3 regions of the Paenibacillus sp. TC-CSREp1 genome follow, and region 2 is predicted to be linked to each of the others. Evidence: riboswitches for the same ligand, from Rfam matches in the RefSeq annotation. Region 2 holds a riboswitch; each other region holds the start of a gene.
What was found. A riboswitch is a leader RNA that binds a small molecule or an ion and turns the genes downstream of it on or off. The one in region 2 is predicted to bind cobalamin.
Positions count from the first base shown of each region.

Region 1: it holds a riboswitch for cobalamin, as region 2 does, so the genes downstream of both, nikB (nickel ABC transporter permease) here and ACQSGY_RS25970 (ABC transporter substrate-binding protein) in region 2, are expected to answer to the same signal.
Region 3: it holds a riboswitch for cobalamin, as region 2 does, so the genes downstream of both, cobJ (precorrin-3B C(17)-methyltransferase) here and ACQSGY_RS25970 (ABC transporter substrate-binding protein) in region 2, are expected to answer to the same signal.

Region 1 is NZ_JBNOKM010000016.1:30,603-41,087, reverse strand. It holds gene ACQSGY_RS23050 (FAD:protein FMN transferase) at 1-779, shown strand, start outside; gene ACQSGY_RS23045 (RnfABCDGE type electron transport complex subunit D) at 780-1,562, shown strand; gene ACQSGY_RS23040 (alpha-glucosidase/alpha-galactosidase) at 1,632-2,933, opposite strand; gene ACQSGY_RS23035 (AraC family transcriptional regulator) at 3,129-3,962, shown strand; cobalamin riboswitch at 4,091-4,286, shown strand; gene nikB (nickel ABC transporter permease) at 4,452-5,390, shown strand; gene nikC (nickel transporter permease) at 5,391-6,224, shown strand; gene ACQSGY_RS23020 (ABC transporter substrate-binding protein) at 6,242-7,855, shown strand; gene ACQSGY_RS23015 (ABC transporter ATP-binding protein) at 7,852-8,679, shown strand; gene ACQSGY_RS23010 (ABC transporter ATP-binding protein) at 8,669-9,508, shown strand; gene ACQSGY_RS23005 (DUF5704 domain-containing protein) at 9,699-10,485, opposite strand, start outside.
Region 2 is NZ_JBNOKM010000021.1:63,298-73,782, reverse strand. It holds gene cobU (bifunctional adenosylcobinamide kinase/adenosylcobinamide-phosphate guanylyltransferase) at 1-520, opposite strand, end outside; gene cobT (nicotinate-nucleotide--dimethylbenzimidazole phosphoribosyltransferase) at 517-1,593, opposite strand; gene ACQSGY_RS25980 (ABC transporter ATP-binding protein) at 1,775-2,584, opposite strand; gene ACQSGY_RS25975 (FecCD family ABC transporter permease) at 2,605-3,651, opposite strand; gene ACQSGY_RS25970 (ABC transporter substrate-binding protein) at 3,648-4,640, opposite strand; cobalamin riboswitch at 5,037-5,172, opposite strand; gene ACQSGY_RS25965 (histidine phosphatase family protein) at 5,345-6,046, opposite strand; gene cbiB (adenosylcobinamide-phosphate synthase CbiB) at 6,037-7,065, opposite strand; gene ACQSGY_RS25955 (adenosylcobinamide amidohydrolase) at 7,055-7,963, opposite strand; gene cobD (threonine-phosphate decarboxylase CobD) at 7,960-9,144, opposite strand; gene ACQSGY_RS25945 (lipoate--protein ligase) at 9,408-10,412, shown strand.
Region 3 is NZ_JBNOKM010000007.1:299,752-310,236, reverse strand. It holds gene ACQSGY_RS12955 (pirin family protein) at 1-492, shown strand, start outside; gene ACQSGY_RS12950 (hypothetical protein) at 543-881, shown strand; gene ACQSGY_RS12945 (spore germination protein) at 1,193-2,791, shown strand; gene ACQSGY_RS12940 (Ger(x)C family spore germination protein) at 2,796-3,995, shown strand; gene ACQSGY_RS12935 (hypothetical protein) at 3,988-4,209, shown strand; gene ACQSGY_RS12930 (GerAB/ArcD/ProY family transporter) at 4,228-5,457, shown strand; gene ACQSGY_RS12925 (uroporphyrinogen-III synthase) at 5,589-6,416, shown strand; cobalamin riboswitch at 6,833-7,023, shown strand; gene cobJ (precorrin-3B C(17)-methyltransferase) at 7,430-9,367, shown strand; partial or broken gene ACQSGY_RS12915 (sirohydrochlorin chelatase) at 10,415-10,485, shown strand, end outside.

The DNA.
Region 1 (10,485 bases), on a different contig from region 2:
CCTTCCGGCAAGTTGAGCAGGCTTGCAGTCGATTTAGCCTGGATAGTGAACTGATGAGAGCAACCAGACAGATTGGGGAACCCGTGCAGGTCAGTTCATCTTTGTTTGAGCCTTTGAAGCTGGCACTGCACATGGCTGAGCTTACATCGGGTATCTTTGACCCGACCGTGGGGAAAAGGCTGGAGCAGCACGGATTCAATCAACACTATCTAACTCACCAGTATATAAACAGTCCTGCTGTGGAATCTGCAACCTATCGAGACATTGTGTTGGATGAAGTTCATCAGACGATAACATTGCTTAAGCCCTTGGTGATTGACCTGGGCGCAGTGGCAAAGGGATTTGCGATTGACCTTGCTGCGCATGAATTACAGTCGTTCGCAGGCTTTATGGTAAATGCGGGGGGAGATCTATATGCCGGAGGGAGGGATGAACAAGACAAGCCATGGGAGATCGGTATACAGCATCCCACACATGCAGATGAGGTTATATGTACGCTGGAGCTATCTGATGCAGCGATCTGCACCTCGGGTGGTTATGAGCGGAAGAGCAGAGTAGCAGCGGATATCCATCATCTGCTCCATCCAGTAACAGGACAGTCTCCCAAGGAGTGGGTCAGTTCGAGCATCATTGCCCCCTATGCGATGATGGCGGATATCTTTTCAACTGCTGTTATGCTGCTGGGCAAGGAAGAAGGGAAGAAATTAATGGAACAGGCGAATGTGCAGGGCATTCTGATCACACCTGATCTAAAGCTTGTTCGGGAAGGAGCGTACTAAATGACGATAAAGCAATGGATCAAATCACCGAAAGGATATGTAAGTATATCCATGGCCGTTTGTCTTGTCATAGCTTCTCTGGCGGCACTGGATATGAAAGGCATCGTCCATGGGCTGGTTGCTGCAGGTACTGCTATCATTGTAGATATGATGTTTGGTCTGGTGAACCGGAAGAAGAGATTGATGCCTGATGGAGCATTGATTACAGGTCTAATTGTAGCTCTGATTCTCAGCACCTCCACCTCATGGAAGGTTGTCGCGGCTACTGTAATACTGGCAATTGTGTCCAAATACGTGCTTGTTTCTCGCAAGAAGCCTATATTTAACCCGGCAGCGCTCGGTCTGCTGCTTTCGGTTCTGATCTTTGGGACAGGGGAAAGCTGGTGGGGAGCCTTTGGGGATCTGCCGGTATGGATGATGGCGCTTCTCTTGGCAGGCGGTTATATGGTTACGGGGCGTGTAAATAAGTTTCCTCAGGTTTTTGCTTTTCTGGGAACCTATTTTACCCTGCTGCTGATGATGGGGCTGCTACACACCGGTGATGCAGGAGATGCGCTTCGTACCCCATTTATCAATGCACTGCTTTTCTGTGGCTTCTTTATGGTTACCGATTTACCAACCTCTCCAGCTAAATATAAGGATCAGTTGGTGTTTGGAATTGTTGCTGCCTTAGTAGGTGCGTTGATCTATAGCCTGTTTGGCGGATTAATGTATTTGTTCATTGGATTGTTATGTGCCAACTTGTATCATTTTCTGCGTACGCGCTTTGCCATATTTGCATAGGTGTAGGATTGTGGAAGCAAAAGCGCCGTTTCCAGGTAGTCCAGAAACGGCGCTCATTGACGTCTGATTTTAAGAAGTGAATTTGGGCAGCCAGTCACCGTGTGCTTCAATCAAATCGTCGCACATGGCTACGATGTCATCCATGGAGAGCTCGGCAGCTGTATGCGGGTCAAGCATGGCGGCATGGTAGATATGTTCTTTTTTCCCCGTCATCGCGGCTTCGATTGTAAGCAGTTGTGTGTTAATGTTGGTGCGGTTCAGCGCTGCCAGCTGAGGCGGCAAATCTCCGATGTATGTCGGGCTGATACCGGAACCATCGACCAGACAAGGCACCTCGACACATGCTTCACGCGGCAGATTGGTGATGAGTCCGTTGTTCATGACGTTGCCGCCGATTTTGTACGGACGATCCGTCTCCATTGCTTCCATAATATGCGAGGCATATTCACGGCTGCGCGTATGCTGAATATTTTCACTCGCAAACAGCTTCTCCCGCATTTCCTTCCATTCTGCAATCTGGTTTACGCAGCGCCGTGGATATTCATCCAGCGGAATGTTGAAACGTTCGATCAGCTCCGGGTAGTTGCGTTTGATAAAATACGGATGATACTCCGCGTTATGCTCGGAGGATTCTGTGACATAGTAACCAAAGCGGTGCATCAGCTCATATCGTACCATGTCGTCATGGGTTTCCTGCTGCTTCTGTCTCGCAAGGCGTTTGATTTCAGGGTACAGATCGACGCCATCCCGTGTCACCTCCAGCAGCCATGCCATGTGGTTAATGCCTGCGATTTTGGCAACGACACCTGTCTGGTCCATTCCGAGCGCATCGAACAAGTGGGGTACGCAGACCTGTACGCTATGACACAATCCTACCGTTTTGATGCCCCCATGTACATTCATGACGTTGGTGAGTACAGCCATCGGGTTGGTATAATTCAGGAACCAGGCATCCGGGCATACCTCCTGCATGTCACGTGCAAAGTCGAGCATTACCGGGATGGTACGCAGGTTGCGGAAAATGCCTCCAATGCCGAGGGTATCGGCAATCGTTTGACGCAGGCCGTACTTCTTCGGTATTTCAAAATCCGTGATGGTGCACGGATCATATCCGCCGACCTGAATGGCATTGATTACATATTTGGCTCCGCGCAGCGCTTCCTTGCGGTCATGATATGTTTTGACGGAACAGCGACTGCCCAGGGATTGAGCCAGGCTTTTTAACAAGCGCTCCGAGTCACTTAGTCGCTCAGCATCAATATCAAACAGGGCGAGTTCAAAATCCTGCAGAGCCTCCGTCATCATGACATCACCCAATACATTTTTTACAAAAACGGTGCTGCCCGCACCAAGAAACGTAATTTTGTTCATCTCAAGTTTATCCTCCCTGAAAAAATGTTGTACCCCAACTATAGGCCGAACAGGCCCATATCACTATGGCTCAACCCCTCTCAAACATGGCATAATCCCATTTGTGTTTCCGTTTTCAGTCCATATTTGCGTTCTACAGCTGTTATAATTTAAGGTGAAGTAAGTGAGAGAGGAATCATCGAGAGGAGGAGGAGCATGAGCCGGAAAATAGAGATGAACGTGGTTTCTGCGGGCTGGACGCAGATGGAGCTGGTTTTGTTATTTTACGGATGGGAAGCGTGTGATCCTGCTCATTACTGGGGGCCGGGTGTTCGGGATTCCTATATCGTGCACTACATCCATGAAGGCTTCGGCACAGTGTATATGGGGGATCAGAAATATCGTCTGACTCAGGGGGACGGATTTATCATATTGCCTGAAACGGTCATCCATTATGAGGCTGATGCGCACGAGCCCTGGACCTATTCATGGTTTGGCTTCAAAGGGGTGCAGGCCAAGGCGTTTATGCAGCGTGCGCAGCTAAGCGCCGAGCATCCGGTGTTCAAGGCACGTGATGCTGAAACGATGGCGCATTTATACGACGAGATGGTTCAGGCTGAAGCGAGCCCCCTTCCGGGAGGGGATGTGCTTCATCAGAGCTTGTTATATCGACTGATGGCGGCTTTGATATCTTCCGCCCCTGCCAGTGCTGAGGATCGCCAGCCGCTTTCGACCAAAGAAACTTATATTCGTCAGGCTGTGCAGTTTATGGAGAACCGCTACAGCCAGCGCACCTCTATTCTGGATATTGCTCAGGCTGTCGGACTGGACCGTACATATTTATCTGGGCTCTTCAAAGAACGATACGGCAAGTCACTTCAGGCCTTTTTCCTTGAGTATCGTATGAACCGTGCGGCGGAGCTGCTTCGCAACCCTGCTCTTTCTGTGAGTGAAGTAGCCCATTCTGTTGGTTACACGGACCCGCTTTTATTTTCCAAAATGTTCAAGCGTGTGACAGGTGTATCCCCAAAGGGCTCACGAGGGTCGTGAATTCGTAATTAGCGGTATCCAGGATTTTAATTTTGAAATAAAAGTTTTGAACATTAATCGGCATGCCGCTATACTGATACAGAAGTGCAATCCTTTTTGTGTAATTCTTGAATTGGTACTACGATTTAATTGAATATGTGGAGCTTGGTGCTCTGCCCCGCCGGGGCAGAAGCTTAAAAGGGAAGTCCGGTGTGATGCCGGCGCGGTCCCGCCACTGTAACAGAGGAGTCTAGCAGCATATCCACTGGTCTGGAACAGACCGGGAAGGAGCTGTTATGGCAATGACGCTGAAGCCAGGAGACCTGCCAGGTTTGACAAACACAGCAGTACCCTACGGGAGATAGGAAGGTGTTTAAAGAGCATGATTTTTTCTGAAAATCTGTTTATTTAAGGCGTCCTTATCCAGTACAACGGAGAGGGACGCCTTTTTGGAATGCACAGAAAATGGCGGTATATGTATGCATTACATCGGGAAGGACGTTTTGTTCATTGGGCAGGTACATCATTAAACGATTATTACAGCTGGTCGCCGTTCTGTTTGGCATTACATTTCTGACGTTCCTATTAACGTATCTGTCTCCGGGAGACCCTGCAAGGTTAATGCTGATGTCCACAGGAGTTACGCCTTCGGATGAGCTCGTCAGACAGGTGAGATCTGAACTGGGGCTGGATCAGCCATTTCTGGTGAGATACGGAACGTGGCTTGCACAGGTGGTTACCGGAGACTTTGGTACCTCATATAAATATGGACGCCCGGTTCTGGACGTTTTGATGGCAAGACTGCCTGCTACGCTGTGGTTAACAGGAAGTGCGATGCTGCTCGTTATTCTGATCTCTTTTCCGTTAGGGATACTTGCGGCTGTGCATCGGAACAGGCTGTTGGATGCTGTGATTCGGCTGTTTTCGTTTGCCGGTCTGTCGATGCCCGGCTTCTGGCTGGGCATGCTGCTGATGCTGGTGTTTGGTGTGCAGCTGAAGCTGCTGCCTGTCATGGGCAGCTCGGGCTGGACAAGCCTTATTCTGCCTGCAGTCACACTGGCTATTCCGTTGATTGCCCAGTACAGCAGGCAGATTCGCGTAGTTCTGCTGGAGGAGACCAGCCAGAATTACGTGGTGGGAGCAAGAGCAAGAGGGGTAAAGGAGTCGATCATTATGTGGCGACATATACTGCCCAATGCCATGCTGCCGATTGTAACCCTTCTGGGCATGACAACCGGAGCATTGCTTGGCGGGGCAGCGATTGTGGAGAGCTTGTTCGTATGGCCGGGCGTAGGCCAGATGGCCGTGGATGCAATTTTTACACGGGATTATCCGTTGATACAGGGATATGTCATGTGGATGGCGATCATCTATGTCACATTGAACCTGCTTGTTGATCTGTGGACACATCTGCGTGATCCGCGCATTCAACTGGATGTGGATGTCTAGATGCGCAGCATTCGATGGATGCTGACGGAGCGTCGCACATTTATGTTTCTGCTGTCTCTGACCGCAGGCTGGATCATTCTGGCTATCGTGGGTCCGCTATTTGCGCCGCATGATCCACTCGCTGCGAATTTTACCCAGGTGCTGCAGCCGTCCAGCCTGGAATATCCGCTTGGTACAGACCAGCTCGGGCGCTGTGTTCTGTCCCGTCTGCTGTACGGGGCAAGGACGTCGCTGCTGCTTACGTTCATGATGATCGGCATTGTATTCACTCTCGGTGTTGTGATCGGTGCAATTGCCGGTTTTGCAAGAGGGGTGACGGATACAATCATGATGCGGTTGTGTGATACGTTGATGGCGTTTCCGGGATTGATTTTTGCCATTGCTGTGGTCGGTATGTTGGGTCCGGGTCTGTTTAACACCGTCGCTGCGCTTTCCGTTGTCTGGTGGGCAAAGTATGCGCGGATGGCTCGAAGTCTGGTCATTTCTCTTCAGCAAAAAGAATTCGTCACCACCGCTGCCTTCAGCGGCGCACGCAAAATTCAGATCATCGGCAGAACGATTCTGCCCAATATGCTGTCGCCCTTAATTGTAATGGCCATGATGGATGTGGGGGGCATGATGCTCTCCATCTCGGGCTTGTCTTTTCTTGGACTTGGCGCACAGCCTCCAGACCCTGAGTGGGGAGCGATGCTGAATGAAGGCAGACGATATTTGCAGACAGCACCGTGGCTGTTAATTTATCCGGGGCTGGCGATATTCAGTACCGTGATCATTTTTAATTTGCTGGGAGACAGTTTGCGAGATGTGCTTGATCCCAAGAAAAATACAGTGTAACAGGGGGAAGTAAAGGCATGAGCAAGGTTCAAAGAATAGGGTTGTTTGCTCTCATATCCATGCTGGTTGTTCTGGTGCTGGCTGCTTGCGGTACCAATCCAAATTCATCGGCTTCATCATCATCGAATGCAGCAGAGAATGCGGGAGAATCATCAAGTGCAGATGCGGGCGGCACAGGTACTGCAGGCAAGAAATCACATCTGAATGTGGCATTGTTCTGGCTGGGCAGCAGCCTTGATCCTGCCGAGGAGTGGAACGGGTGGACGCTGGCACGGGCTGCGATCGGGGAGACGCTGATCCAGTTCGATGAACATATGAAGATGATTCCCAAGCTGGCGGACAAGTGGGAGCGAGTCGACGACACAACGTGGCATTTCCACATTCGTGACGGGGTTACATTTCATAATGGCAATCCGGTAACGGCTGACGCGGTCAAAGAATCGATTGAACGCTCCATCTCGCTGAATGAGCGAGGTCAATCTACACTGCCTATTGCTTCCATGACGGCTAACGGGCAGGACCTTACGATTAAAACGACAGAGCCGGATGCCTCTCTTCTGGGCAACATTGCCGAGCCGCTGTTCATTATTGTAGATACCAGCGCAGATACGTCGAAGTTCAAGAGTGAGCCGATTGCTACCGGGCCGTTCATGGTTACCGGATACATACCGGACCAGGAGATCAAGGTCAAAAAGTATGAAGGATACTGGGGCGGAGCGGCAGACCTGGACACGATGACCTTGAAGTATATCAAGGATGACAGCACACGTGCGCTTGCGTTGCAATCAGGGGAGATTGATGTAGCAAGTAATATAGGACGCAGCAGTATGTCTCTTTTTCAGGACAAAACACAATATACAATCGATGAAATTCCTAGCCTGCGTACACAGTTCGTATGGTTTAATACGACTCATCCGTTGCTGAGTGATGTGAAGGTTCGCCGTGCCATCTCTTACGGGATTGATCGGGAGATGTATGCAAGTACGCTGGTTGGCGGACAGGCAGCCAAAGGGCCATTTACATCTGCCTTGCCTTTCGGGTACGACAAGATAAACGGATATAATTACGAGCCTGCAAAAGCAAAACAGCTGCTGGATGAGGCAGGTTACAAGGATACAGACGGGGATGGTATTCGGGAGAAGGAGGGGAAAAAGCTGTCTCTGCAGCTCATTCTTAACTCGGCATATGAGTCAGATTCCATTGTGGCAACGGCAATGCAGTCTCAGCTTAAAGAGATTGGCGTCGGACTGGAGCTGACTTCATATGAAGATCTTACGGATCATCAGAAGAGTGGAAATTATGATCTCGCCCTGACGAGCATCAATACGGGGATTACGGGTGACCCGCAGTATATTCTTGACTTTTATTTCAAGACCGGGGCAGAGTGGAATGTTGGCGGATACAGCAATCCGAAGCTGGATGACATCATTCAGCGTCTTCATTCGGAGTTTGATGTAGAGAAACGGTACGCCCTTGCCGCAGAAGCACAGCAGATTATTCTGGACGATGCCGCATATATGTTTGTGACCTATACACCGATTAATATTGTCAGCAAAAGTAATGTGAAGGGTGCAACGATGTACCCGATTGACTTCTATCTGCTGGATCGCAATATCAAGGTTGAGCAGTGAGCACGTCGGGACAAGTGGCAGGGACACCGTTGCTTGAGGTAACGAATTTGTCTGTCAGTTATAAGGAGGGCACTGCTTCCTTGCACAATGTGTCCTTTTCCATGAACCCGGGGGAGATCATTGGCATCGTAGGTGAGAGTGGCAGCGGGAAGTCCACCTTACTTAGGGCAGTGCTGGGACTGCTGCCAGCAGGCGGGAGATATACGAGCGGAGAGATTGTTTTTCGGGAGCAGATGCTGTTCAGTAACAATAATCGGAAGCAGGATTGGAAGAGGGTACGCGGCAAACGAATAGCGATGGTGTTCCAGGACAGCGGGGCGTACCTTAATCCGATTCGCCGTATCGGGAGCCAGTATGTGGAAGCGATTCGTGCCCATCTTCCGATATCCCGCAAAGATGCTCAGGAGCTGGCTGTTCGGACATTGGCGAGTATGGGGCTGAATGATCCCGAATGGGTGATGCGTTCCTATGCTTCCCAGCTTAGTGGCGGGATGAAGCAGCGCACTGCAATCGCAATGGCGGCTTCGCTGGAGCCTGAGCTGCTGCTGGCAGATGAGCCCACCAGCGCACTGGACGTTACGATTCAGAACGAAGTGCTGAGCGAATTGAGCAGGCTCTGTGCTGAACAGGGAACAGGTCTGATCATGGTGACACACAATATGGCTGTTGCGGCTCATATGGCTGACCGCATCGGTATGATGCTGAATGGCAGACTGGTGGAGCTAGGGGATACGATGGACGTCATATCTTCTCCCTCGCATGAATACACGCGTAGGCTGCTGGATGCTGTACCTGAGTTGGAGGAGGATATGCATGACGGATAACCGAGGGCCTATTTTGAAGTTAAATCAGGTATGCAAAACCTATGACTTGAAAGGGCAGCAGTCCGTTCAGGCTCTGCAAAACATAAATCTGGCGTTATATCCGGGGGAATGTCTGGGGATTGTCGGACAGAGCGGAAGCGGCAAAAGCTCTCTCGCGAAATGTGTAACTCAACTGGAACAGGTGACTTCAGGGGAGATCTGGTATCGTCAGCAAGAGATCACTCGTCTGAAGGGTGAGAAGCTGCGACAGATGCGCAAACAGATTCAGATGGTGTTTCAGGAGCCTGCGGCAATATTTAACCCACGTATGAAGGTAGGCAGGTTTATCTGCGAGCCGCTGTTGAATTATAAAATGATGAAGCGGGAGCAGGCCGTTCAGGAGATGCGGGTTCTGCTTGAGCGGGTCGGTTTGTCTGCTGCGGATGCGGATAAATATCCGCATGAGCTAAGCGGTGGGCAGCAGCAGCGAGCGGTCATTGCTCGTGCGATCGGTTTGCGTCCGGATGTCATTCTGTATGATGAGGCTACCTCGGCACTTGACGTTTCCATTCAGCAGCAGATTCTCGATTTGTTGATTGAGCTGCGAAGGGAGACAGGAGGTTCCTCCATTTTCATCTCACATGATCTTGCGGTGGTGCAGCAGGTAAGCGACCGCATTGCTGTAATGCATGGAGGGAAAGTGGTGGAGATTGTGGACAGCTCCAAGCTGACCAGTTCGGCGAATCATGGATATACCCGAAGACTAATGTCCTCCGCATTGTCCCTGCGAGCATTGAGAGACAGCATGCAGATGCAGGAGCGTATAGAGGTTCTGGTAGGTAGTAGATAGAATAAGCCAATGATATAAAAGGTACAAGATAGCAGGGTTATCTGAAGTGAGTTCATGAGCTGCATGAACTTGTTCTGGATAACCCTGTTGATGTGTCAGGCGTATATATTCCGATCTAAACCTGAATGGACATCTTATATCTATACATGGCTATATCCCATCTAAAGTGATCCTGTAGTACGATGCCTGCTTAATGTGGCACCTGAGACTGGAAGTCGCTGCGGCTGGACTGACTTGCATCATAGAAGAGGATATCCCCATCACTGAGCGGCCACCTGCCACTGTTGTTGTTGGCAGGTGAGCGATCAAAGCCTTCTAATTGCCACTGGTTCATGAGTGGGGCATGGATATACTGTAAATGCGGTGCCGCTGTATTACCGTTGCGTAGACTTTCGATATTAAAATTAACGATGATGTACCCGTTTTTCAAAAATAGTTTCGACTTTTCATCTAACGTATTCTCTCTGGCCAGAGTTTCCAGATTAGTACCCTTGGGCACAGCGTACACATCAGCTGGCAGACTGTACTCTCCATACCACCGCTGAATCGCGGCGTTTGCCCGATCTGCATTGACACTTGCGGGCAGGTTTGTCTTGGGGCCAATGAGGGTACGAATTGGAGCCGTCAGAATCATCCAGTCGTAACGTCCTGTCCATGTTTTCTGATGCGAAGTCTGGGTGACCACCTGTATCATATGCTCCGCTAACGATTTTCGGCTTCGTTCGTCTGCGGAGAGCTCATAAGTATATTCGTAACGTGCTGCATCACTTAACTCTGTGCCAGGCACATTGCGAAGTCGTGAATTCAGAACAACAAAACGTTTCTCCATATCCTGCGCAGAACCAATCCGGATCAAACGCTCCTGTCCCCGATGATAATAGAGATCCACGTCCTGACGGGAAGCCCCGTCCTTGCTTATAAAGGAAAACGTAGGTGTGATCCGAATGCCGTCCTGTTTGCCAAACATGTTGCCTTTT
Region 2 (10,485 bases):
CCACGGTGACGAGAAATACTTCGCCGCAGATCGCTGCGATACGCTGATTGAGCACCCCCGCCAGGTCACGATAAATGCGGCCCAGCTTGTACTCAGGCACAATTCCATCGCCTACTTCATTCGTGACAAGCACGAGCAGACCCGGATAGGTTCGAATCGCTTCCACCAACGCATCCAGCTGCCCCTGAAGCACATGGCTCTCGTCCTGTTCATGCGCTAAAAGCACATTGGTCAGCCAAAGGGTCAAGCAATCGACCAGAATTGTCGGTGCAGAAGTACCCGTATGTCCTTCGCCCATACGTTTTATCAACGCGGGCAATGCCAGCGGTTCCTCCATCGTACGCCAGAGGTAACCCGAGTCCTCGCGCTGCTTCTGATGCATCGCAATGCGTTCACGCATCTCGTCATCATATGCCTGGGCTGTCGCCACATACCATGCCTCCGAGGAACGCTGCATACAGAGACGCTCGGCGAACGAGCTTTTACCGCTGCGTGCCCCGCCTGTGACCAGTACACTCATCGGGAGCCATCTCCTGAACCATTGGACACACCAGCACTTGTGAAGGTTGCCATCTCATTCAGAATGAGGCAAGCCGCATCAATCAGATGCAGACTTAATACCCCGCCGGTTCCCTCACCAAGACGCATATCCAGATCAAGCATCGCCTTCAGTTCAAGCTCACGCAGCAGCGCTGCATGTGCATTCTCATTGGAGGTATGCGATGCGATCATATAGGCTGTACTCAGAGGAGCCAGCTGTCTCGCAACCAGCGCTGCAACTGTGGAGATAAATCCGTCTATAACGACAGGGCAGCGATGAGCTGCAGCGGCAAGGATAACCCCGGTGAGTCCGGCAATCTCCAGCCCGCCCACCTTGCTTAACACATCAAGCGCATCGTCCGGGTCAGGTTGGTTCACACTCAGCGCCTGGCTGACAACAGCCGCTTTACGCTGCAGACCCGCATCGTCCAGACCCGTTCCGCGTCCAACCGCAGCAGCAGGTGCTATGCCGGTGAGTGCACTCATCACCGCAGCACTTGCCGTGGTATTCCCGATCCCCATCTCTCCAGTGACAAACAGCTGTGTACCTTTTGCCACTTCTTCGGCGACCACCTCCACACCTGTCAAGATGGCCTGAATCGCCTCATCACGAGTCATCGCCGCCCCTTGGGCCATGTTGGCTGTACCTTTACGAACGTTGCGGGAGAACAGATCCGCATGCTGCAGATCAGCATTGACACCGATATCAACACAGATGACCTCTGCTCTCGCCTGACGGGCCAGCACATTCACAGCAGCACCTCCAGCAAGGAAATTCATTACCATCTGCGGTGTTACCTCCGCCGGAAAAGCACTAATGCCTTCTGTGACCACACCGTGATCCGCAGCCATCACAATCACCGCTCTGCGATCAAACCGTGGTTGAGCTTTCCCCGTCATACCTGCAAGACGAATCACAAGCTCTTCCAATTTCCCGAGACTTCCGGGCGGTTTCGTGAGTACATCCACATGAGCCGACGTTTCCGCAGCCACGTTCAGGTCAGGAGCCACAATTTTTGTCAGCCATTGTTCCAATATCTGTTCATTCTTCATCCAACCAGCACTTCCTTCATCAAAATAGGGGGTTCTCCCGCTTCGTTTACTCCGTTGATCACGCAGCATTTACATTAAACAACGCCACTTGATTAGATGTCACACACATGCTTCATTAAAACCAACACACGCATTTATTTCCGTTACCACGCCTGCATTTACTTGATTAACTCGCGCACTTTTACTTCTCCCGACGCAGCAGCAATTGAGGCACGGCATGGCTCGGATGGGACACCATCACAGGTTCAACGCGAAAAACGTCCCGAATCTGCTCTTCCGTCATCAGGCTGTGAGGTGTGCCCTTCCCGACCATAGCACCTTCCCTCAGTGCCAGAATCCGATCACAAAACAATGCAGCCAGATTCAAATCATGCAGCACAGCTACTATAGTGATGTTGTTTTTCTGCCTCCATGCAGCCAGCAGCTCCATAAATTGCAATTGATATTTAATATCCAGAAACGTCGTTGGTTCGTCCAGCAGCAGCAGGCGCGGCTCCTGTGCCATCACTTTGGCCAGTGCTACACGCTGCCGCTGACCACCGCTCAGCGTATCCAGCGGCCGCTCTGCAAGCTCCGTCAGTCCCAGCTCTTCCATCACACTGTCTACCACACGGGCTCCCTCTGCCGATTCACGACCTAACCAGTTCTGATACGGATATCGACCCATTTCCACGACATCGCGTACAGGATAGGAGATCGCCGGCAGACCGTCCTGCTGCAAAACGGCAATCATACGTGACAGATCCTTGCGGCTGTAAGAGCCGATATCGCGACCATCTATCGTAATCTGACCTGTACTTAGTCCTTCCGTTCCGGCAATAAGCTGCAGCAGGGTTGACTTCCCGCTTCCATTCGCCCCAACGACGCCCCACCATTCTCCTTCCGCAATCTTCCAGTTTATATCCTGTAATGCAGGATGCTCTCCATATGATTTGCCTGCCCCTGCAAGAGACACCAGCATCGTGGAGGAAGGAATTTGAGAATCCCTCATCCTTTGTTTCATCTGCTTCTTCACGGCATCATCCCCTTCTGCAGCTTTTTGTTCCGATGCAGCAAGTAGGCAAAAAACGGCGCCCCGACAAATGCAGTGACAACGCCGAGCGGAATTTCCGTCGGAGCCAGCAGGGAGCGGGCAATCGTGTCTGCCCACACCATAAAGATTGCCCCACCAATAGCAGACAGAGGCACCAGCAGTCGATAATCCGGCCCTACCAGCAGGCGCAGCATGTGCGGGATAACCAATCCGATAAAGCCGATGACTCCAGACACAGAGACAGCCGCGGCTGTAAGCAGCGTGCCCGCAGCAAGCACGGACAGCTTGAGTCTGTCCACGCCAACGCCGATATGTGCAGCCTGACGTTCACCGAGTGCCAGCACGTTCAGTGAACGCGCCCGGCTCCAGAGAAAGACCAGCCCAAGCAGGAAATACGGGAAAAGGATGGCCGTATACGACCACCCGCGCAAAGCCAGACTTCCCATCGTCCAGTATATAATTTCATTAATCGTCTGCTTGGACATGGTCGACAGGAACGAAACGACCGCACCCAGGAAACTTTGCATCACCACACCCGCCAATATGAGGCTATGTGTTGGTATTTTCCGCCCTTCACGAGCCAGTGCCAGCACAAACCATAACGTAATAACCCCGGTCAAAAAAGCAACCAGCGGCAACGTCCAAATGCCGATTAAAGCGTACTGCAAACCGAAAAAAATCAGGAACGCTGCACCTACTGAAGCACCTGAGGAAACCCCCAGTGTGAATGGATCAGCCAGCGGATTGCGCAGTACACCTTGAAAGCCCGCCCCTGCTATCGCTAGTGAAGCACCTACGAGCATCGCAAGTAAGACACGCGGGAACCGCACTTTCCAAATAATTTGTTCGGCAGCCTTACTCCAATCAGGTGTAATCCAGTCCCCCACCCATGGCAGTTTATGAACGAGAATACCTGCGATGTCCCGGATAGGAAGCGCCACTGAACCGATGCCCGTACAGATGAGCACGGTAAGCACCAGCAGCGCCATGCCCATTGTTCCGAACAGGATCAGCTTTCTGCTCATTTGAACAGGTCAGGATAGATCGCTTTGGCAACTTCTTTCAGCCCTTGAGTTACACGTGGCCCCGGACGACTGAGCAAGTTAGCATCCAGACCAATAACAGCATTGTTCTTCACTGCTGTTATTTGATCCCAGCCGCTGCGTGCCTTGATGATCTGATCGAGCGTTTTGGAGTCCTCCACTACATCATTGGCGTACAAAATAACATCCGGGTTGGAGGCAATGACGTTCTCCTCATTAATTTCATACCAGCCCTCTTTGTCTGCAGCAATATTGGTTCCGCCTGCAACCGTGATTAGTTCATCCATGAACTCACCTTTACCTACAGACCAGCCTGGAGAGAATTCAATATATACTTTTTTCTTATCCTCCGGTTTTACAGCTTTTACCGCTTCGGTCACATCAGTTACATCCTGCTTCATCTGTGCAATCAATTTCTGCGCCTGCTCCTGATGATCGGTAATTTTACCGAAGGTTTCGATATTTTTCATGACATCGTCGATGGATTTAGGGTCAGTTTTGAAAATGGTGATCCCCATATCACGCAGCTTTTTCACTGCATCCTCGCTTAATGAAATGCCTCCGAATACGATATCGGCGTCGGCTGCAATTACGGACTCTTCATTCGGCTTGTTGATGCCGCCCATTTTGGCTTTCGTTTTGGCTGCTTCCGGATAATCGTCATAATCGGACACACCAATAATCTCATTATCCAGTCCCAGAGCAAACAGAGACTCTGTCTCGGCAGGTGAGACCGATACGATTTTGGTTGGCGCCTTTTCAAAAGTGAAAGACTCACCTGTTGCATCCGTAACCGTCAATGGATATTGGGTTTTCAAATCCGTTTGCGTTTGTTCCTGAGACTGCTCCTGTGCAGGTTGCTGTGAGTTACCCGCGCCTTCTTTTGTTGCGGTATTGCCGCATCCAGCCAGCGCCAGTGCCAGCATCGCTGCACTCAGCAGAGATGATAGTGCTTTCCAGTTCTTAATCATTGATTTAAACTCCCCTTCTTTATCTGTACTATTGTTGTTGCTTTTGTTATACACGAGCCACTCCGATTGCAGTACCATTTTCCGATCGCTGTTATCCCCGAATTTTTTTGATTCCCTTGTGTAAAGGGAAAAATCCGGTGATAAGCGTATGCTTCCGATGCAGCTTTCTTGTAGAAAGCTTTCAGGCGAGCACTTCGTTTCTCCAAATTCGTTCTGCACTCTCCGTTAAACGTGTATAGGATTACTTGACTGTATCGTGTACAACATGAAAAATCCCCGACCCTCTTACAAAGGATCAGGGAGAACGTCTCGCTTACGGCAATCTGTACATGTGCAGCCCTAGGCTGTCCATGCGCATAGAATGGCCCGAAACGTTGTCCTTTCCTCGAAGGAACAGCGGCTTGTACGTCCAGGGCTGGTAATCTGACTTACAGGAATACTCCTGTTTCACAGTGGCGGGACCGTGCCGGATTTGCACCGGCTTCCCCATTTTACCCTAATGCAGATCATGACCTTGTGTTTCCTTATCATGAATAACCTCTCTACACACGGGACCCTTGGTCGTTAATAATGAATTAAAACCAATCTAACACAGCTGTAGTATTCGGCACAGAACACGTCAGCTCAGGCAGCACATCTCACCCCGTACAACCTGTCCATACCAAGCATACTTCTGTTGTGATTATAGGGTATATTGCACGACCTTACAACCCGATTGACGGAAAAGACACCCTGCGGCCCAGCCATCTCCCGCCCTGCTTTTGCAGATGAACCTGAATGGCTTGACCGGGAATTACGTGAGTATCCCAGAAGCCAACACCGTCAAGAAGCCGGGAAAGCATATAACGAATGACCCCGCCATGTGTCACAATGAGTGTCCTGTGTGGATTACTTTGTGGCAACCTTACATCATCCATCGAGCAAATATGCTCGTCCAGAAATGAATCAATTCGTTCGGCAAAAGACGACCACGCTTCACCCCCAGGTGGTGTAACCTCCTGCGGATGATCAATCCAGCTCCGGTAGATCGGATTATGCTTCAATTGCTCATAGGTCAGACCTTCCCACTGTCCAAAATCATTCTCTCGCAGGCGCCGGTCCAGCTTCGCCTCTGAAGCTGCCTGCGGCGCAATATGCGCAAGCGTCTGGCGACAGCGAACCAGGTCGCTGCAATATACAGCGTCCCATGCGAGTCCGCGGCATTGCTCGCGCAGCATAGCCAGCTCTTCATTTGCATCAGGAAGCAGACCGATGTCGGTATGCCCCAAATATTTTTTTTCCACATTCCAGGACGTAGTCCCATGACGGATCAGCACAATGCTGCGCTGCGGGCCAAGCTGCTCTGATTCACCCACTAAGGATGCACTACGTTCTGTTTGATGCTGCTGCCCTGTCTTTATTGCCATAACAGTGCGCCTCCCGTCAGCCGTACAACAAGTACGGTCAAGAAACACAGGACAACAAAAGCCCCCGCCGACCAGAACATCAGCCGTGTCGTTTGCACAATATCTTCTGCCTCCATTGGCCGCGTTGGTTCACCCATATACGCACGAAACGAGGAAACGCCGTGGTACACATTATGTCCGCCCAGCCGAATGCCCAGCGCACCAGCAACGGCCGATTCTGGAAAACCGCTGTTCGGGCTTGGATGCAGTCTTGCATCCCTCCTAACCATACGCGCTGCGCCTTTGGCGTCCAGCTTCATGACCCATGCTCCCGTAATTAACAGCATCGCCGTCAGACGGGCAGGAATCCAGTTCGCCCAATCATCCAGACGGGCCGAAGCCCAGCCGAGATGCAGATATTTGTCATTTTTATACCCGACCATAGAGTCCAGAGTGTTGACAGCACGGTACGCCATAGCCAGCGGGGCACCGCCAATGAGTGCATAGAATAGAGGTGATACGATGGCATCCACGATATTTTCCGCGACCGTCTCCACCGTTCCCCGAACGACCTCAGGCTCGTCCAGATGTGCTGTATCACGTCCCACGATCATGCCGAGTGCACGCCTCGCGGCAGCAAAGTCCTGCTGTTTCAGATGACGGTATACTTCCATGCCTGCATCACGCAGTCCTTTGGAAGCAATGGTCGTGGCAATAAGAATGACTTCGGCTATGCCGGCTACGATCGGATGTATCAAGCCCAGCAGGAGCAGCACACCCCATGTGACAACAAAAGCCCCCCCCGCAATCAGGAGCGGAAATAACAGACCAGCTCTTGTCAAACCTTCATTTGTCTTCACGCGTGCTCGAATCATACGTTCCAGCGCCGAGATCGCTTTCCCCATGCCGATCACCGGATGAGGAATCCAGCGCGGGTCTCCGATACACCGATCCAATATGTACGCAAGTATAATGATCCAGGCTCCTGCTATGCCTGCCCAGAACGATGATGCCCATAGGTGTCCAACATCAAATGTCATTGTCGCCCTGTCCTCTCCTCTCTTTCCAGTGAAGTCCAGCCTGCAGGCTTTCTGTCACCGTGTCATATACCAGTCTGCCAATCGCCGCACCCAGAGCGGTAGCTGTACCAGCGTACGTATGCAGCGGCTGGCTCTCATGCTCGGTCTGGCGCACTGCAAGCACAATGGCATCGGTCGTTGTGCCTGTGGCAGTCAGTCCGTTCTCCGAATCCATGATGCCTGCATCGGCTAGTGCCGCTGCCTTGGCCTCGACCGCTGTCTGAATGGCGTTAACCATTGCCCCCGGGGTGATCTGACCGTTGAACCAGAGCATGATATTAATTGTGCCTGGAACATATGAAAATGTGCTTGATGTATTGGATGAAGCTTTGTTTGATGTATCAGAGATATCCGTTCCAATGTGCCGATCGTAAGCTGCTGAAACAGCCTCCGTCCCTCGCAGTGTCGAGGCCGTCGCTTGATGTTTTTCTCCGTAAGCATCAAAAACAGTTCTCTCCGAACCAGCACGTGCTGCATTCGATACCCCTGCGGTGGTACAACACAACAACCCAAAAGCATCACATGTATACTCCTGAATCGAGGTATGCTCCAGCCTGACCGCTGTTAACAATCCGGCACACTGCTCCGTTCGTTCCTGCCATTCGACCAGCGCCTGCTCGATGTCACGGGGCGGATCATCACAACGGTAGTGCTTGTCCACATAGATGTTAAAGACACGGTCCAGTTCGAGCATCCCCCCACCGTACACCGCACTTGATAATGCCTGTGCAGGCTGTGAACTGAGCGCCCTGATATGCCGTTTATGTGCAGATAGGAGCAGACCCGGCCAAGAAGAGGACATATAGGTGTTCTCGTCTTTTTTTCCATGTGTGAAATAGTTATAAAACGGGAGTGTCACACCTGCTCCCCTCCCTTAATTTTTTTGGAATGCTGCGTCTGCTGACTCTCCTGATCGGCCACTGCCAGATCCTCGTCCTGATCCTCGCTTCGTTCAAGCACACTTTTGAGCACGTCAAGCAACCTGTCGTTGGCTTCAGCACCTTTGACCGCAAAACGTACATGTCCTGCCTCAAGCCCCGGATACATGGCACAGCTGCGAATCAGAATGCCCCTCCGCCCCAAAGCTTCCTGCATGGAAGCCGCTGTCCAAGGCGCGGGCACATGTACCAGCAGGAAATTGGCCTCTCCCGGTGTTACACTGCATCCATACCTCGCCAGCGCTGCAACCAGCCGTTCACGCTCCTGCGCAATCTGCGCGATTGTCTCCTGTTCATAACGTTCGCCGCTGCGCAGACAGGCTTCACCTGCAACAAGTGCCAGCCCGTTTACACTCCAGGTGACCTGTTTCCGTGTCATCGCCTGGATATATTTCGGACTGCCTATGGCATATCCAAGCCGCAACCCGGGGATGGCGTAAAACTTGGTCATGGAGCGAATGATGATGACATTCGGATACTTATTTATATCTGAAGCAAGAGACTGACGCTCTGCTGCCGGAATAAAATCAATAAAAGCCTCGTCAATGACAAGCACCGTATCGCTCTCTTCAGCTTTTCGTGCGAGCCTGTGAAGCACCTCCAGCGGATACTGCACACCGTTTGGATTGTTAGGCTGTCCGAGGAAAAGCAGGTCCACCTCTTCCATTAGCCGTTCAATATCTTCGGGCCTCGCACGCCAGTTCAGCTCTTCCCGCCCCATCGCATGTGTAACCTCCGCACCGAATTGGCGCGCCAGAGCACGGTACTCCGAGAAGCCCGGCTCTACAGTGCCCACTCTGCGCGGAGCAAGTCCAAGCAGGATCAGCGCCATACTTTCGGCCGCACCGTTGCCCACAGAGATTTGTTCCTGCGTCACACCCAGCCGTTCACTCAGCAACGCTTTGAATCCCCGATGCCCCGGATCGGGATAACGAAGCACAGAATGCAGCCCCTGCTGCAAAGCCTCCAGCACTTCCCTCGGCGGTCCTAACGGATTAATATTGGCGCTGTAATCCAGAAAATCTGTGGCATTGCCTCCAAAACGCGAAGCTGCGGTCTCCACATCTCCGCCATGTCCGAACACTTCAATATAACCGGTCATTCATCCGTCATCCTCTCTGCATGTTGTTTTTATTATGGAGGGCATAGGAGCTACGGGTCAATCCTGTATTGTTTTCATTTTATGATCGGGGCCAAAGCCAGAAGTTGTAAACAAAGAGGTTACGTGTTTTCTTTGTGTCCTAACCGCAATTCGTTTACAATAGAAGAGGAATTTCAGGAACTTCGGTTTTCTGATTCATTTGTACAAGCATCACTACATAGGGGGCTTACAAGCCTCTCATATACATTAATGGAGGAATGACCATGCTGTTTGTAGATAATCAGGGCATTACAGATCCTTCTGTAAACCTCGCGATTGAGGAGTATATTCTGAAGCATCTGCCGATGGAGGATGACAGCTATCTGTTGTTTTACATCAACCGTCCGTCGATCATTATCGGTAAACACCAGAACACGATTGAAGAGATTAATATCGAGTACGTTCAGGATAACGGAGTGCAGGTGGTACGTCGCCTTTCCGGGGGCGGTGCGGTGTATCACGATCTGGGCAACCTGAACTTCAGTTTTATCACTGCGGATGACGGCCAATCCTTCCACAACTTCCGCAAATTCACCCAGCCTGTCGTTGAAGCTCTGCACGAGCTTGGTGTCAATGCCGAGTTGACCGGGCGCAATGATCTGCAAGTCGGTGAAAAGAAAATTTCCGGCAACGCGCAATTCGCCACTCGCGGACGCATGTTCAGTCATGGCACGCTGATGTTTGATCTGAATCTGGAGCATGTTCAGGCATCCCTGAACGTCAATCCCGAGAAATTCAAATCAAAGAGCACCAAATCGGTACGCAGCCGCGTGGCCAACATTCGTGATCTGATTGACACCAATCTGACGATTGAAGAGTTCCGTGATGAGCTGCTGCGTCACATTTTCCGTATGGAGCCGCAGGACGTTCCACAGTACAAGCTGACCGAGAAAGACTGGGACAAAATCAAGGAAATCTCGGCCGAGCGTTATAACAACTGGGACTGGAACTACGGTCTGTCACCGGAAAGCAATGTAAAGCATACCCGCAAATTCCCGGTGGGCATCATCGACCTGCGCATGAACATCAAGGATGGCCGCATCGAGGATATCAAAATCTTCGGCGATTTCTTCGGTGTTGGCGATGTAGCAGATATCGAGGATATGCTGCGCGGCAAGCGTTATGACGAGACTGAAGTGCGTTCAGCACTGGAAGGCCTGGATGTGAAACATTACTTCGGCAACCTGGAGCTGGAAGACTTCATCGGTCTTATTTTCCTGGAGGAGTAACATAAATAAACAAGCAATTTAGATGGATATAGATTGTTTGAGCGGATTCAGGATTACACGTTTAACGGAAAAG
Region 3 (10,485 bases), on a different contig from region 2:
GGCAAGCTGAGACATGAAGACAGTCTTGGTAACGTGGCTGTAACCGGCTTTGGCGGCATTCAGCGAATGTCGGCAGGAAGTGGTGTGATTCATACCGAGCACAACGCCTCCGATACGGAAGATGTCAGACTGCTGCAGCTGTGGTTTATGCCGCATACCAAAGGGCTGCAGCCATCCTACGAAACCACCTCCTTTGATACAGCAGCTCTGGAGGGAGCTCTTGTACCTGTTGCATCTTCCGAGGGAGGGCCACGAATCGCCACAGTGCATCAGGATATGACGATTTATCTTGGGCGTCTGGCTAAAGGAAAGACGCTTGATTTTGAGCAGCATGCCGGACGCCGGATGTACATTTTCTCCATTGAGGGCAAGCTTGGTCTGCAAAATGAACATGTGCTGCAGACAGGAGATACGGCAAGAGTGGAGCAGACCCCTTCGATGAAGCTGGAAGGACATGAGGACACTTTTTATATGTTGATTGATCTGCCGTAACAAGCAGAAGGACTGATTCTCACGCCAAGATCAAAGGAGGAAACACACCTATGGCACAGCAGGAATGGTTTATGGTAAAGCACGGCGTAACCGGGCGCGGCCTGGCGAACAGTAAAACAGATGCAGAACTGTCTTATCGCTTTCAGAAGCAAGGCACGGGTTACGTGTTCACCGTAACGGGGCTGGACGAGCAGACGGTTGCCAGGATTATTGACCTGAAACAGGAGTTGAACGTATTTCGCTTTGTACAACGCAAAGATCGCCCGCTGACGAAGAATTGGTATTATGTCGATGGCGACCGTGTCACGTATGACAGCGAGCGGTGTACACTCACGATTTACGCCAAATCGGAAATTGAATATATTCCAGATGATTATTTTGCTGACTAGAGCGTGTCTGAAAACGCTGAAGGAAGCCAATTTTGCTGAATTTTCGTTCCAAGCCAGGAAGTTTTCCGCAGGCGTGCCGGGGCACGTCGAGGGAAAGTGACGCAGCAGGGGGCGAAAAGGCGGTAAAAGATGCACTTCAGTAGGTTTCAAGACACGTCCTAAACCGGTATCAAAATAAAACATGTGTGCTCTGCACATTTGTTCAACAAGTCTTCCTTAGGGAAGGCTTTTTTTTGTGAAAAAAGACCACATAATTCCTTGCCCTCTGGCACAAGCTACCTTGTATAAAAACAAGAATGGAGGGGCGGCATATGGCAGATAAATCATCATCGGGCAGTAACAAATCCAAAGCTTCGGGATCGGTCTCCAATCATGGCCAATATGTTCCACTGGGGCTGCCGTCTCCGCCTATTCTGAAACAGCCCATCAGTGCGGTTCATTCCAATCAGATTCAGGCGTTAAAGGAGATTTTCTCGGATTGCTCGGACGTGGTTTTCCGTAATGTCATGATTTCACCGGAGACGCAAGGCCTTATGGTATACGTGGAGGGTATCGTTAATTCGTCAGATATTCAGGAGCACATGCTCCGTCCCTTGATTCATGGACTTGTGCAGCAGCGATCGGATGAACCGGATGTGCCCATTGATGATACACGCATTGAGTTGACCCAGGTGAAACGTGTCAAGACATGGGATGCTGCAACAGAAGGTGTACTGGCTTCCTCCGCACTGCTGGTGATGGATGGCAAGAGTGAAGCATGGCTTTTCAATGTGAAAGGCGGAGTAAGAAGGGGCGTAGAGGAACCGCAGACAGAGTCCGTTATTCGTGGACCACGAGAAGGCTTCACGGAAACGCTGCGGATGAATACGGCTTTGCTTCGCTTCAAGCTGAAGACTCCTGCACTTAAAATGGTTAGTATGACGCTGGGCACGGATACCAAAACAGATGTGGTCCTGATCTATCTGGAGGGCGTCGCTGATCCCAAAATGATTCAGGATGCCAAGAAACGTCTGGAAAAGATCGAAATTGACGGCATTCTGGAGTCAGGATATATCGAAGAACTTATAGAGGATCATCCGTATTCTCCGTTTCCACAGATGCATTATTCGGAACGCCCTGATACCGTAGCCGGGAACCTACTGGAGGGACGTTTTTCGATTATGGTGGATGGTACACCCTTTGCCTTGATCGCTCCTGTGACGATGTGGCAGATGTTACAGGCCAGCGAGGATTATTATGAACGCTTTTTTATTAGTAATCTCATTCGCTGGATTCGCTTTCTATTTGTTGCGATTGCCCTGTTCCTGCCGGCCCTTTACATTGCAATTACAACGTTTCATCAGGACATGCTGCCGACTACACTGATTCTCAGCATAGCTGGTGCAAGGGAAGCTATCCCTTTCCCGGCACTTATCGAGGCACTTATCATGGAACTGTCCTTTGAAGCCTTGCGAGAGGCAGGGGTAAGGCTCCCCAAGACAGTCGGTCAAGCTGTCAGTATTCTCGGTGCCCTCGTGATTGGGCAAGCCGCTGTGCAGGCAGGTATAGTATCGGCACCGATGGTGATTATCGTATCCATGACGGGTATTGCCTCGTTTACGATTCCCCGCTTCAACTTTGCGATCACTGTTCGGCTGCTGCGATTTCCGATCATGCTGTTGGCAGGTATGCTGGGGCTGTACGGTATCGTCATCGGTCTTGTGCTAATCTCGGTGCATCTCACACAGATGACGTCATTCGGCGTGCCGTATCTGTCAGGTGTTAGCCCGTACAGCAAAAAAGATACCAAAGACATTCTGGTTCGTGTGCCTTGGTGGAAAATGATCAATCGTCCTTCAACGGTCAATCGGGACCGGAAGCGGATGACTAGAGATATTAATGGTTCGCCGGAAGCGGAGGAAGGATGGTAATCCCATGCGTTTTTTAATAAAATACAGAGCTGTCGCTGCACTCCTCCTATGCACCTCTCTGCTTGCTGGCTGCTGGGATCGTGAAGAGATCAATGATATTGCTTTTGTCATTGGCATAGCTGTGGATAAGGAAAATGATGATTACCGATCAAGTCTGCAAATTGCTCTTCCTGGACAATCCGGGGCATCCGGAAGCGAGGGTGGCGGTGGTGGAACAAGCGGTGACAAACCATGGTTTATCCTCTCCAATACAGCGAGCACACTGCGCGGGACATCGCTGGAAGGTCAGAAATCACTCTCGCGCAGAATTTATTATGCGCACCGCCGCACCATCCTGATTGGTGAGGAGCTTGCACGTGACGGTGTTGCTCCCATGCTGGATTTGTTTACAAGATACCCTCTTAACCGGTTGTCTGCATTGCCGGTCGTTACACGTGGAGAAGCGTATAAGGTCATTGATACGGATGCACCGATCGAAAAGTTCCCCTCCGAGATGGTACGGGAATTATGTTTTCTCAACATGCGAAATCCGCGTTCGCTCAAAACGTTCATCGATTCGATACTAAGCGATGGAGTGGACCCGTTCCTGCCCATCGCGTCCGTCTCGGACAGTGTGCCTAAGGATTGGAAGGACTCCAAAACCAATATCAAGCTCGACGGGCTGGCTATTTTCAAAAAAGACAAGCTGGTGGGCATGATGGACAAGGCTCCTGCTGATGCGCTCATTCTGGCCATGGGTGAAGCCAATGAACCTGAGGTTATGGTTAAAGCCCCGCGCGGGAAAGGTGATCTGTTCATTAAACTGAATGAGAATAACTCGTCTCTTCACCCCAAAGTGGTTAATGGCAAGGTGAGTGTGACGATTCAGCTCTATGCCAAAGGTGTCATCGTGGACAATGAATCTGATTACGGTGACCGGCGTGAGAATGAAATTATGAAACTAAATGAAGAAATACATCTGAAGATTAAAAAAGATATTGAGGAAGGCGTTCGTTTGGTTCAGAAGAAATTCAAAGCAGACATTCTCGGTATAGGCCGCTCCATCCACCAGCATTTACCCAAAGAGTGGGACAAAATCAAGGATCGATGGGATGTCATCTATCCGGACGTTCAGGTACATGTGGTACCACACGTCATTATTGAAAATGTAGGCATTATCAATAAACCAATCGGGGTCGTAGAGGAGGATATTGTGCATGATTAAACCTCTGTTGTACACGTATCTGGCCATGGTAGTGGTCGTGCTGATCTTGGACTTTCGCCATTTGAAGCAGGCGGCCCCCGTTAATCGCTGGCTGTCTTACGGAATCATCGTCCTGGCAACAGGCATCTGGTTTTATGTGACGACATTGAAAAAAACGGTTTTTCTATCGGTATGGATGAGTCATATCATTCAGCGATTGCTTCCGTTACCCTGAGAGAAAGGAGGAGGCAGAATGAATCAGAAGGTAACCCACCGGCAAATGGTGTTAATCATTATGCTGCTGAGTATTACGGGTACACTGCTGCAGCCTCATGCACAAGCGATTTTCTATGCACAACAGCATGCTTATCTGTGTTACGTACCCGTTGTTCTAATTATGTTTACGTCGATGTGGATGCTTAGTCGTGTGCAGCGGCGCTTTCCAGATAAGGATCTGTTTGAATCACTTGTGACGCGATATCCTTTTTTGGGAAGGCTCGCCGGATTTATGTACATTGCGTTTTTTTTCTTTGTATTTGCAAGAGATATTCGGCTGACGGGTGACTATGTAAGCATCACACTGCTGGAAACTACGCCTATATCCATTATTGTGCTTTCTTTGATTGTGATGGCTATATTTATTGTGCGCGGGGGTCTGGGTTCCCTGATCGGGATGGTGGAGCTGTATGTGGCTCTTTTTCTGTTAAACTCCATCATTGTGCCGTTTATGCTGATTAAACAGATCAATATAGATAACCTGAAACCCTATTTTGATATTGATTTCGCAGGATTGGGAAGGGGAAGTTGGTATCTGTTCTCGTTTTACGGGGAGATGATTGCTTTACCGTTTGTGGTCAGGGGCAGTGACTTTAAGGTAAAGTCGATTTTCTCAGGTAACGTGATCACGGGACTGCTGATGATGTTAATTGTTGTTGAAACGATTACTTCGATTGGAGTCCCGATTGCCTCCAGACTTGTGTATCCATCGTATGAACTGGCAAGGCAGCTGCAGATCAGTGATTTCCTGGATCGGTTTGATCTGGCGCTTGCGGCGGCAACCTTGCCTTGTATTATAACGAAGATTGCGTTTGACCTGTACTTTGTGTGCTGGGGACTGAAACGAATGATTCCCAAAGTGTCAGGCAAGGTGCTGACAGGGCCGATTGCATTGATGGGTTTTGTCTGTGCATTCTGGTTTTTCCGCAATGCGATACAGCTGAATCGATTTACCCGGGAGTGGACATGGATTGCCATTGTATTTGAGGTAATATTTCCGATGGTATTCTTTCTGTTTCTGCGTCCACGTAAAAAGGAAGCACAGCATGCCCCGCATTCTGATTCCGGGGAGCGTACGTCTAAAGGCGAGCAGCACGGACAGGAACGTGAGCAGAAATCAATGGAATCGGATGATCAGACGGACGAAAAGCCTGGAGATCAGAAACGCAAGGATACCCTTGGTGGCGGAAATCTGCAGCCTTCCTGATATATACCATAAAAAATCGTTATAGCTGATGAGGGCAAAAAGAGAGCGGTCATGGTTTCCCTCCGCAGAAGCAGCCTGTATACTGTAGTCAGACTAATGAACATTCGGCTGAACGAACAGGGGGAGCTTACATGGCACAGCATTTGGCAGGGGTACGTGTTGCATTAACCGGACCGCGAAAATCCAAAGAGATGTCTATATTGGTAGAGAAGATGGGTGGAGTTCCACTCGTGCGGCCTGCACAGGGGACGGTATTTCTGGATGATCGCAATATTAGAGACGGGTTGGTCTCCTGGATATCCGATCCGCCGGATTGGGCCATTTTTACGACCGGCATGGGGTTGGACGCTTTGTTTAACATGGCTGAGGATATGGATGTTGCCGCGCAGCTACGGGATGTCATTGCTGCATCTTGTATTGCAGCCAGAGGATATAAAACGGTCAATGCACTCAAGAAGCTGAAATTGACACCGCTCGTACGGGATGATGATGGCAGTACAGACGGGTTGATTCGTGAGCTTGGCTCACATGATCTTGCTGGTAAAAAGGTCATGCTGCAGCTTCACGGTGAAACCGCTCCGAAGCTGGTGGCCTGGCTGGAGGAGCAGGGGGCTGCCGTGAGGCAGGTGCTGCCATATCGTCATGTACCGCCGGAAACAGCAGAGCTTGAGCAGTTACTGAATGAGATCATTCGGCATGAGCTGCATGCAGTAGCCTTTACCAGCGGTCCGCAGGTTCGCTTCTTGACGGAATATGCAGCTGCTCAAGGTAAACTGCAGCAGATGCTGACAGCTTTCAAGGAAGGGGTAGTCCCGGCCTCTGTGGGTAAGGTAACCGCGAATGCAATGCGTGAGGAAGGCATTGAAGCCATCGTTGTACCTGAGGAAGAGAAGATGGGCGCCTTAATTGTTGAGCTTGGTCGTTACTTCGCAGCACATCCGGTGGGTGTCCGGGAGTAAGATATAGAAAATGGTTTTGGGAAATAGCATACGGCAGTGGTTTAAAGCACAGGTAAATGGAAGATGGTTTTCGGAGATGACAGATCGAAGATGTTTTCTGATATGATATTATGAAAGATGTTTTCATAGCATTATGGAAGAATTTAAGGAATAGTATATGGAAGAATTTTTAGGAATAACTTTATGGAAGAATTTCTAGGAAGAGTGTATGGAAGATTTTAAGGAGTAGTTATATCTGAAGAAGTTGAGGTTCTGGTCCGTTTGGCGGATCGGAATCTTTTTTGTTTTATTCATAATGAGTGATCAGGAAAGGTATGAAAGTGAAGTGTTTCATACATAAATTGTAAATCAGGACAGGCATGAATTGTAATCAGGACAAGCATGGACATTATTTCCTGACCGATGTTATGATGAAGACAATATGAAAGCAGCAAGGTGCTCTTGCATAAAGCAAGAGGTAACAGGGAATCGGGTGCAAGTCCCGAGCGGTCCCGCCACTGTAATGGTGAAGCACTTTTCGATACAAGTCACTCGAATTGAACGGGGAAGACAGAAAAGACAGCTGATGATCCAGAGCCAGGAGACCTACCTTGCATGTGTCACCAAACCCTTCGCGGAAAGGAGTGGTGTACGATAATTCAGGAAATGGGCAAACATCGGTTTGCTTCAGCAGGCCCCACAGGGGCCTCGTGGCTGTGTGTGTTCCTTCAGAGGGAAGCCCAGGCCGGCTTTCCTGAGTGTACGTACATGCGTATCTCATCCGTGATCAGGATGGGATTTTTTTGTTTTTATCATCGTAAAATGATGGACACAATCGGGATATTTGAAATAACAAGTGATGCTGAATGCATGGGAGCTATTGAATCGGGGCTGTATCCGAAGAAGAGTAGTGCAGTGCATTTCGGAATATTGGACATCGGCTGCCTGGAGAGGCGGGTAGAAGTTTTGGCATGTTCAGATCGATCGGCAAGGGACATGAACAGCAAGACAAGTGGAATGAGGGAGGAAGTAGTATGCAAAAGCAAGGCAAGCTGCTCATCATCGGGTTTGGTCCGGGTGCGATGGAGCATATTACGAAGCGTGCACTGGATGCATTGCAGGAAAGCGAGGTCATCATCGGATATAACACGTATGTTGATCTGATTCGGCCTTTGCTGAACGGACAAGCCATCGTACGTACAGGCATGACGGAGGAGGTCAGCCGAGCGCAGGAGGCAGTCAAGCAGGCTGAGGCAGGTCATATCGTAGCGGTTATCTCCAGTGGAGATGCAGGGGTATACGGTATGGCCGGGCTGGTGTATGAAGTGCTGATCGAGCAGGGCTGGACACCGGATACGGGGGTAGCTGTCGAGGTAATTCCCGGTGTATCTGCGATTCAGTCTTGTGCTTCCTTGCTTGGCGCACCCGTCATGCACGATGCGTGTACGATCAGCCTTAGCGATCATCTGACACCATGGGAGACGATTATTCGCCGGGTTGAAGCGGCAGCAGCGGCTGATTTTGTCATTGCTTTGTACAACCCCCGGAGTGGACGGCGTACACGCCAGATTGTAGAGACGCAGGAGATGCTGCTGCGTTATCGTGATCCGAAGACACCTGTTGGTCTGGTCAAAAGTGCATACCGCGAGCGTCAGGACGTGGTCATGACCACGCTGGAGGATATGCTGAATCACGATATCGGCATGCTGACCACCGTGATTATCGGCAATTCCTCCACCATGATGTACGAAGGCATCATGGTCACCCCGCGCGGATATCAGCGGAAATATACGCTGAACTCCGCGGAACAGCCGCTCAGACCGCATGAGCGGCTGCGCACCGAAGCCGAGCCATGGTCGCTCGGCGCTCGGGAAGCCCGCGCTGCCGCCTCCGGCGAGGCAGCGGGCGATAACGCGGCGCGCCCTGCGCAAGCCGCGCCATCGGCGGAGCCAGCCCTGCGCGGCGCCAGCGCCGGAGCGGGCACGGCTCCGCAAGGGCCGCCGCCCGCAGGCGCATGGGCGGCCGCCACGCCTGCGGCAAGCCCGGCGAGCGCTGCCGCTGGCACCGCCGTGCTTGCCGCAGAGCGGCCCGCGTCCGCGGCGGCGGAGGCCGCACCGCGCGCAGCCGCTGTGGCGCCACGCGCCGGCGCAGCGGAGCTCGCCGCCGAGGCGCTGACGCGGCTCGCGGCAGGCGGCGCGCTCGCGGGCGAAGCGGCAAGCCGCTGGCTGGACGCAGCTGCGTCAGGCCCGGCAGCCGCAGGCGCGCAAGGCGCCAGCGGCGCTGCGGCGGTTGGCACCGCAGCTCGGCCCGTGCCGGGGCGCAAGGCGCCGCTCTTTGAGATCGGCGTATCGCCCGGCGTGGGCAACAAAAAGTTCACCGCCGCCCAGATGGCCCTGCTGGCGCAGTGTGCAAACGAGGACGGCGAGCTGGAGTATACACCCGAGCACCAAATTATTCTGCGGGTGCCGACGTTTGAGCCGGACACACTTGTGGAGCAGCTGCGTGCCGCGAACTTTATCGTGGTGCCGATCGGTGATGTCATCAAGGTCAAGGCCTGTGACTTCTGCAACCTGGAGAAGGACGATGCTGTACCGATGGCTAATCATCTGCAGGAAGTCATTGGCGGTTTATCCGCTCCCAAGGAAACAAGTGTAGCGCTGAACGGCTGCGGCATGGCTTGTTACGGGGCGGTGCTGGAGGACATCGGCATCGTCTACCGCAAAGGCGCGTACGATCTGTTCCTTGGCGGCAAAAAGTTCGGGCGCAACGCGCACCCGGCTCAGCCCGTAGCAGAAGGAATTCCCGGAGACGAGATTGGCGGCATCGTAGAACGTATTGTGGCGGAGTACAAAGAAAAAGGCCATCCAAACGAGCGATTCCACAAGTTTTTCAAACGGGTGGGTATCATTCAAGGCTTCCGCCACGTGGATGCACCAGTCACCGTGGAAGTTAACCCGGTATGCGGTGACTGATGTAGTAACTAATGCAGTAACTGATGTGATAACTAAGAGAACGAGGATACAGGATAGAAGATAGAAAGAAAGATAGGAGATAGATGACAAAGTTTGTTCACTGGCCAGGAGGATCAGGAAGCTGGAGATACGATTCGATCATCGACTAGGAGGATCAGGAAGTCGGAGGATACAGTTCGATCACCGACTAGGAAGATCAGGGAGTTAGAAGGTACTGGTCAATTACCGGCGCAGCCGAGTTTTATTTAGACCGGAACGCGTCCCGAAGCGCTAACGATTCCTAGGAGCCTTATATCGCGAAAAAAGGCCTTTTTGAAAATGTAACGAATCGTAGGAACGCTATTTCATTAAAAACCGCCTAAAGTTGGGGTGAAAGGCATCATTTTGGTGAAATAACGTTTCCTGAGATCGTTAGAATTCCTGCGGGGGTAAATCGGTGCAAATAACGTCATCTGGAATCGTTAGCGCGGGGGTGTGAGCGTAGTGGTTTGAAGTAAGTGAGATGGTTGACGGTTAGCGCGAGAGATACGGTGTTCCTGGATGATCTAGTAGTGGTAAAAGCCAAGTAGAAGTCTAGTGAAAACTCAGTAGAATCCCGGTAGAAACTCCAAAAGCCTGATTAAAACCAGTAGAAAACTAGAAAATCCCAGTAGATACGCAGCGAGCACTCGGTAGTAGATCGTAAAAGCTTAGTGCAGGTAATCACAAGTGTCGTAGACAACCGCGGAGAAGACTTACGTTTCCCCATAAGTGAAAGCGCAATAAAGCTCAATAAAAGCTCAGTAAGAATCAGTAAAAGCTTAGTAAAAACTCGGTGGTAGCTCTATGGAATCTCAATAGAATCTCAATAGAAGCTAAATTGAAACTCATAAGAAGCTCGTTACTAGCTCAGTAGAAGCTTGGTAATTAACCTAATATGGGTCACTTGATATATGTCTTAATAGATGCTCCTCCTTGGAACCGGGTGAAGAGCCTTACAAATATATGGAATTGAAATCGGACTTGAGAAATCTGATCTGTGGATCGGGCAGGGGAGGAAATAAGAAGATGGATGCAATTTTGTTGGTGGGACACGGGAGTCGTGATCCTGAGGGGAATCGCGAGTTAAAGGAGTTTGC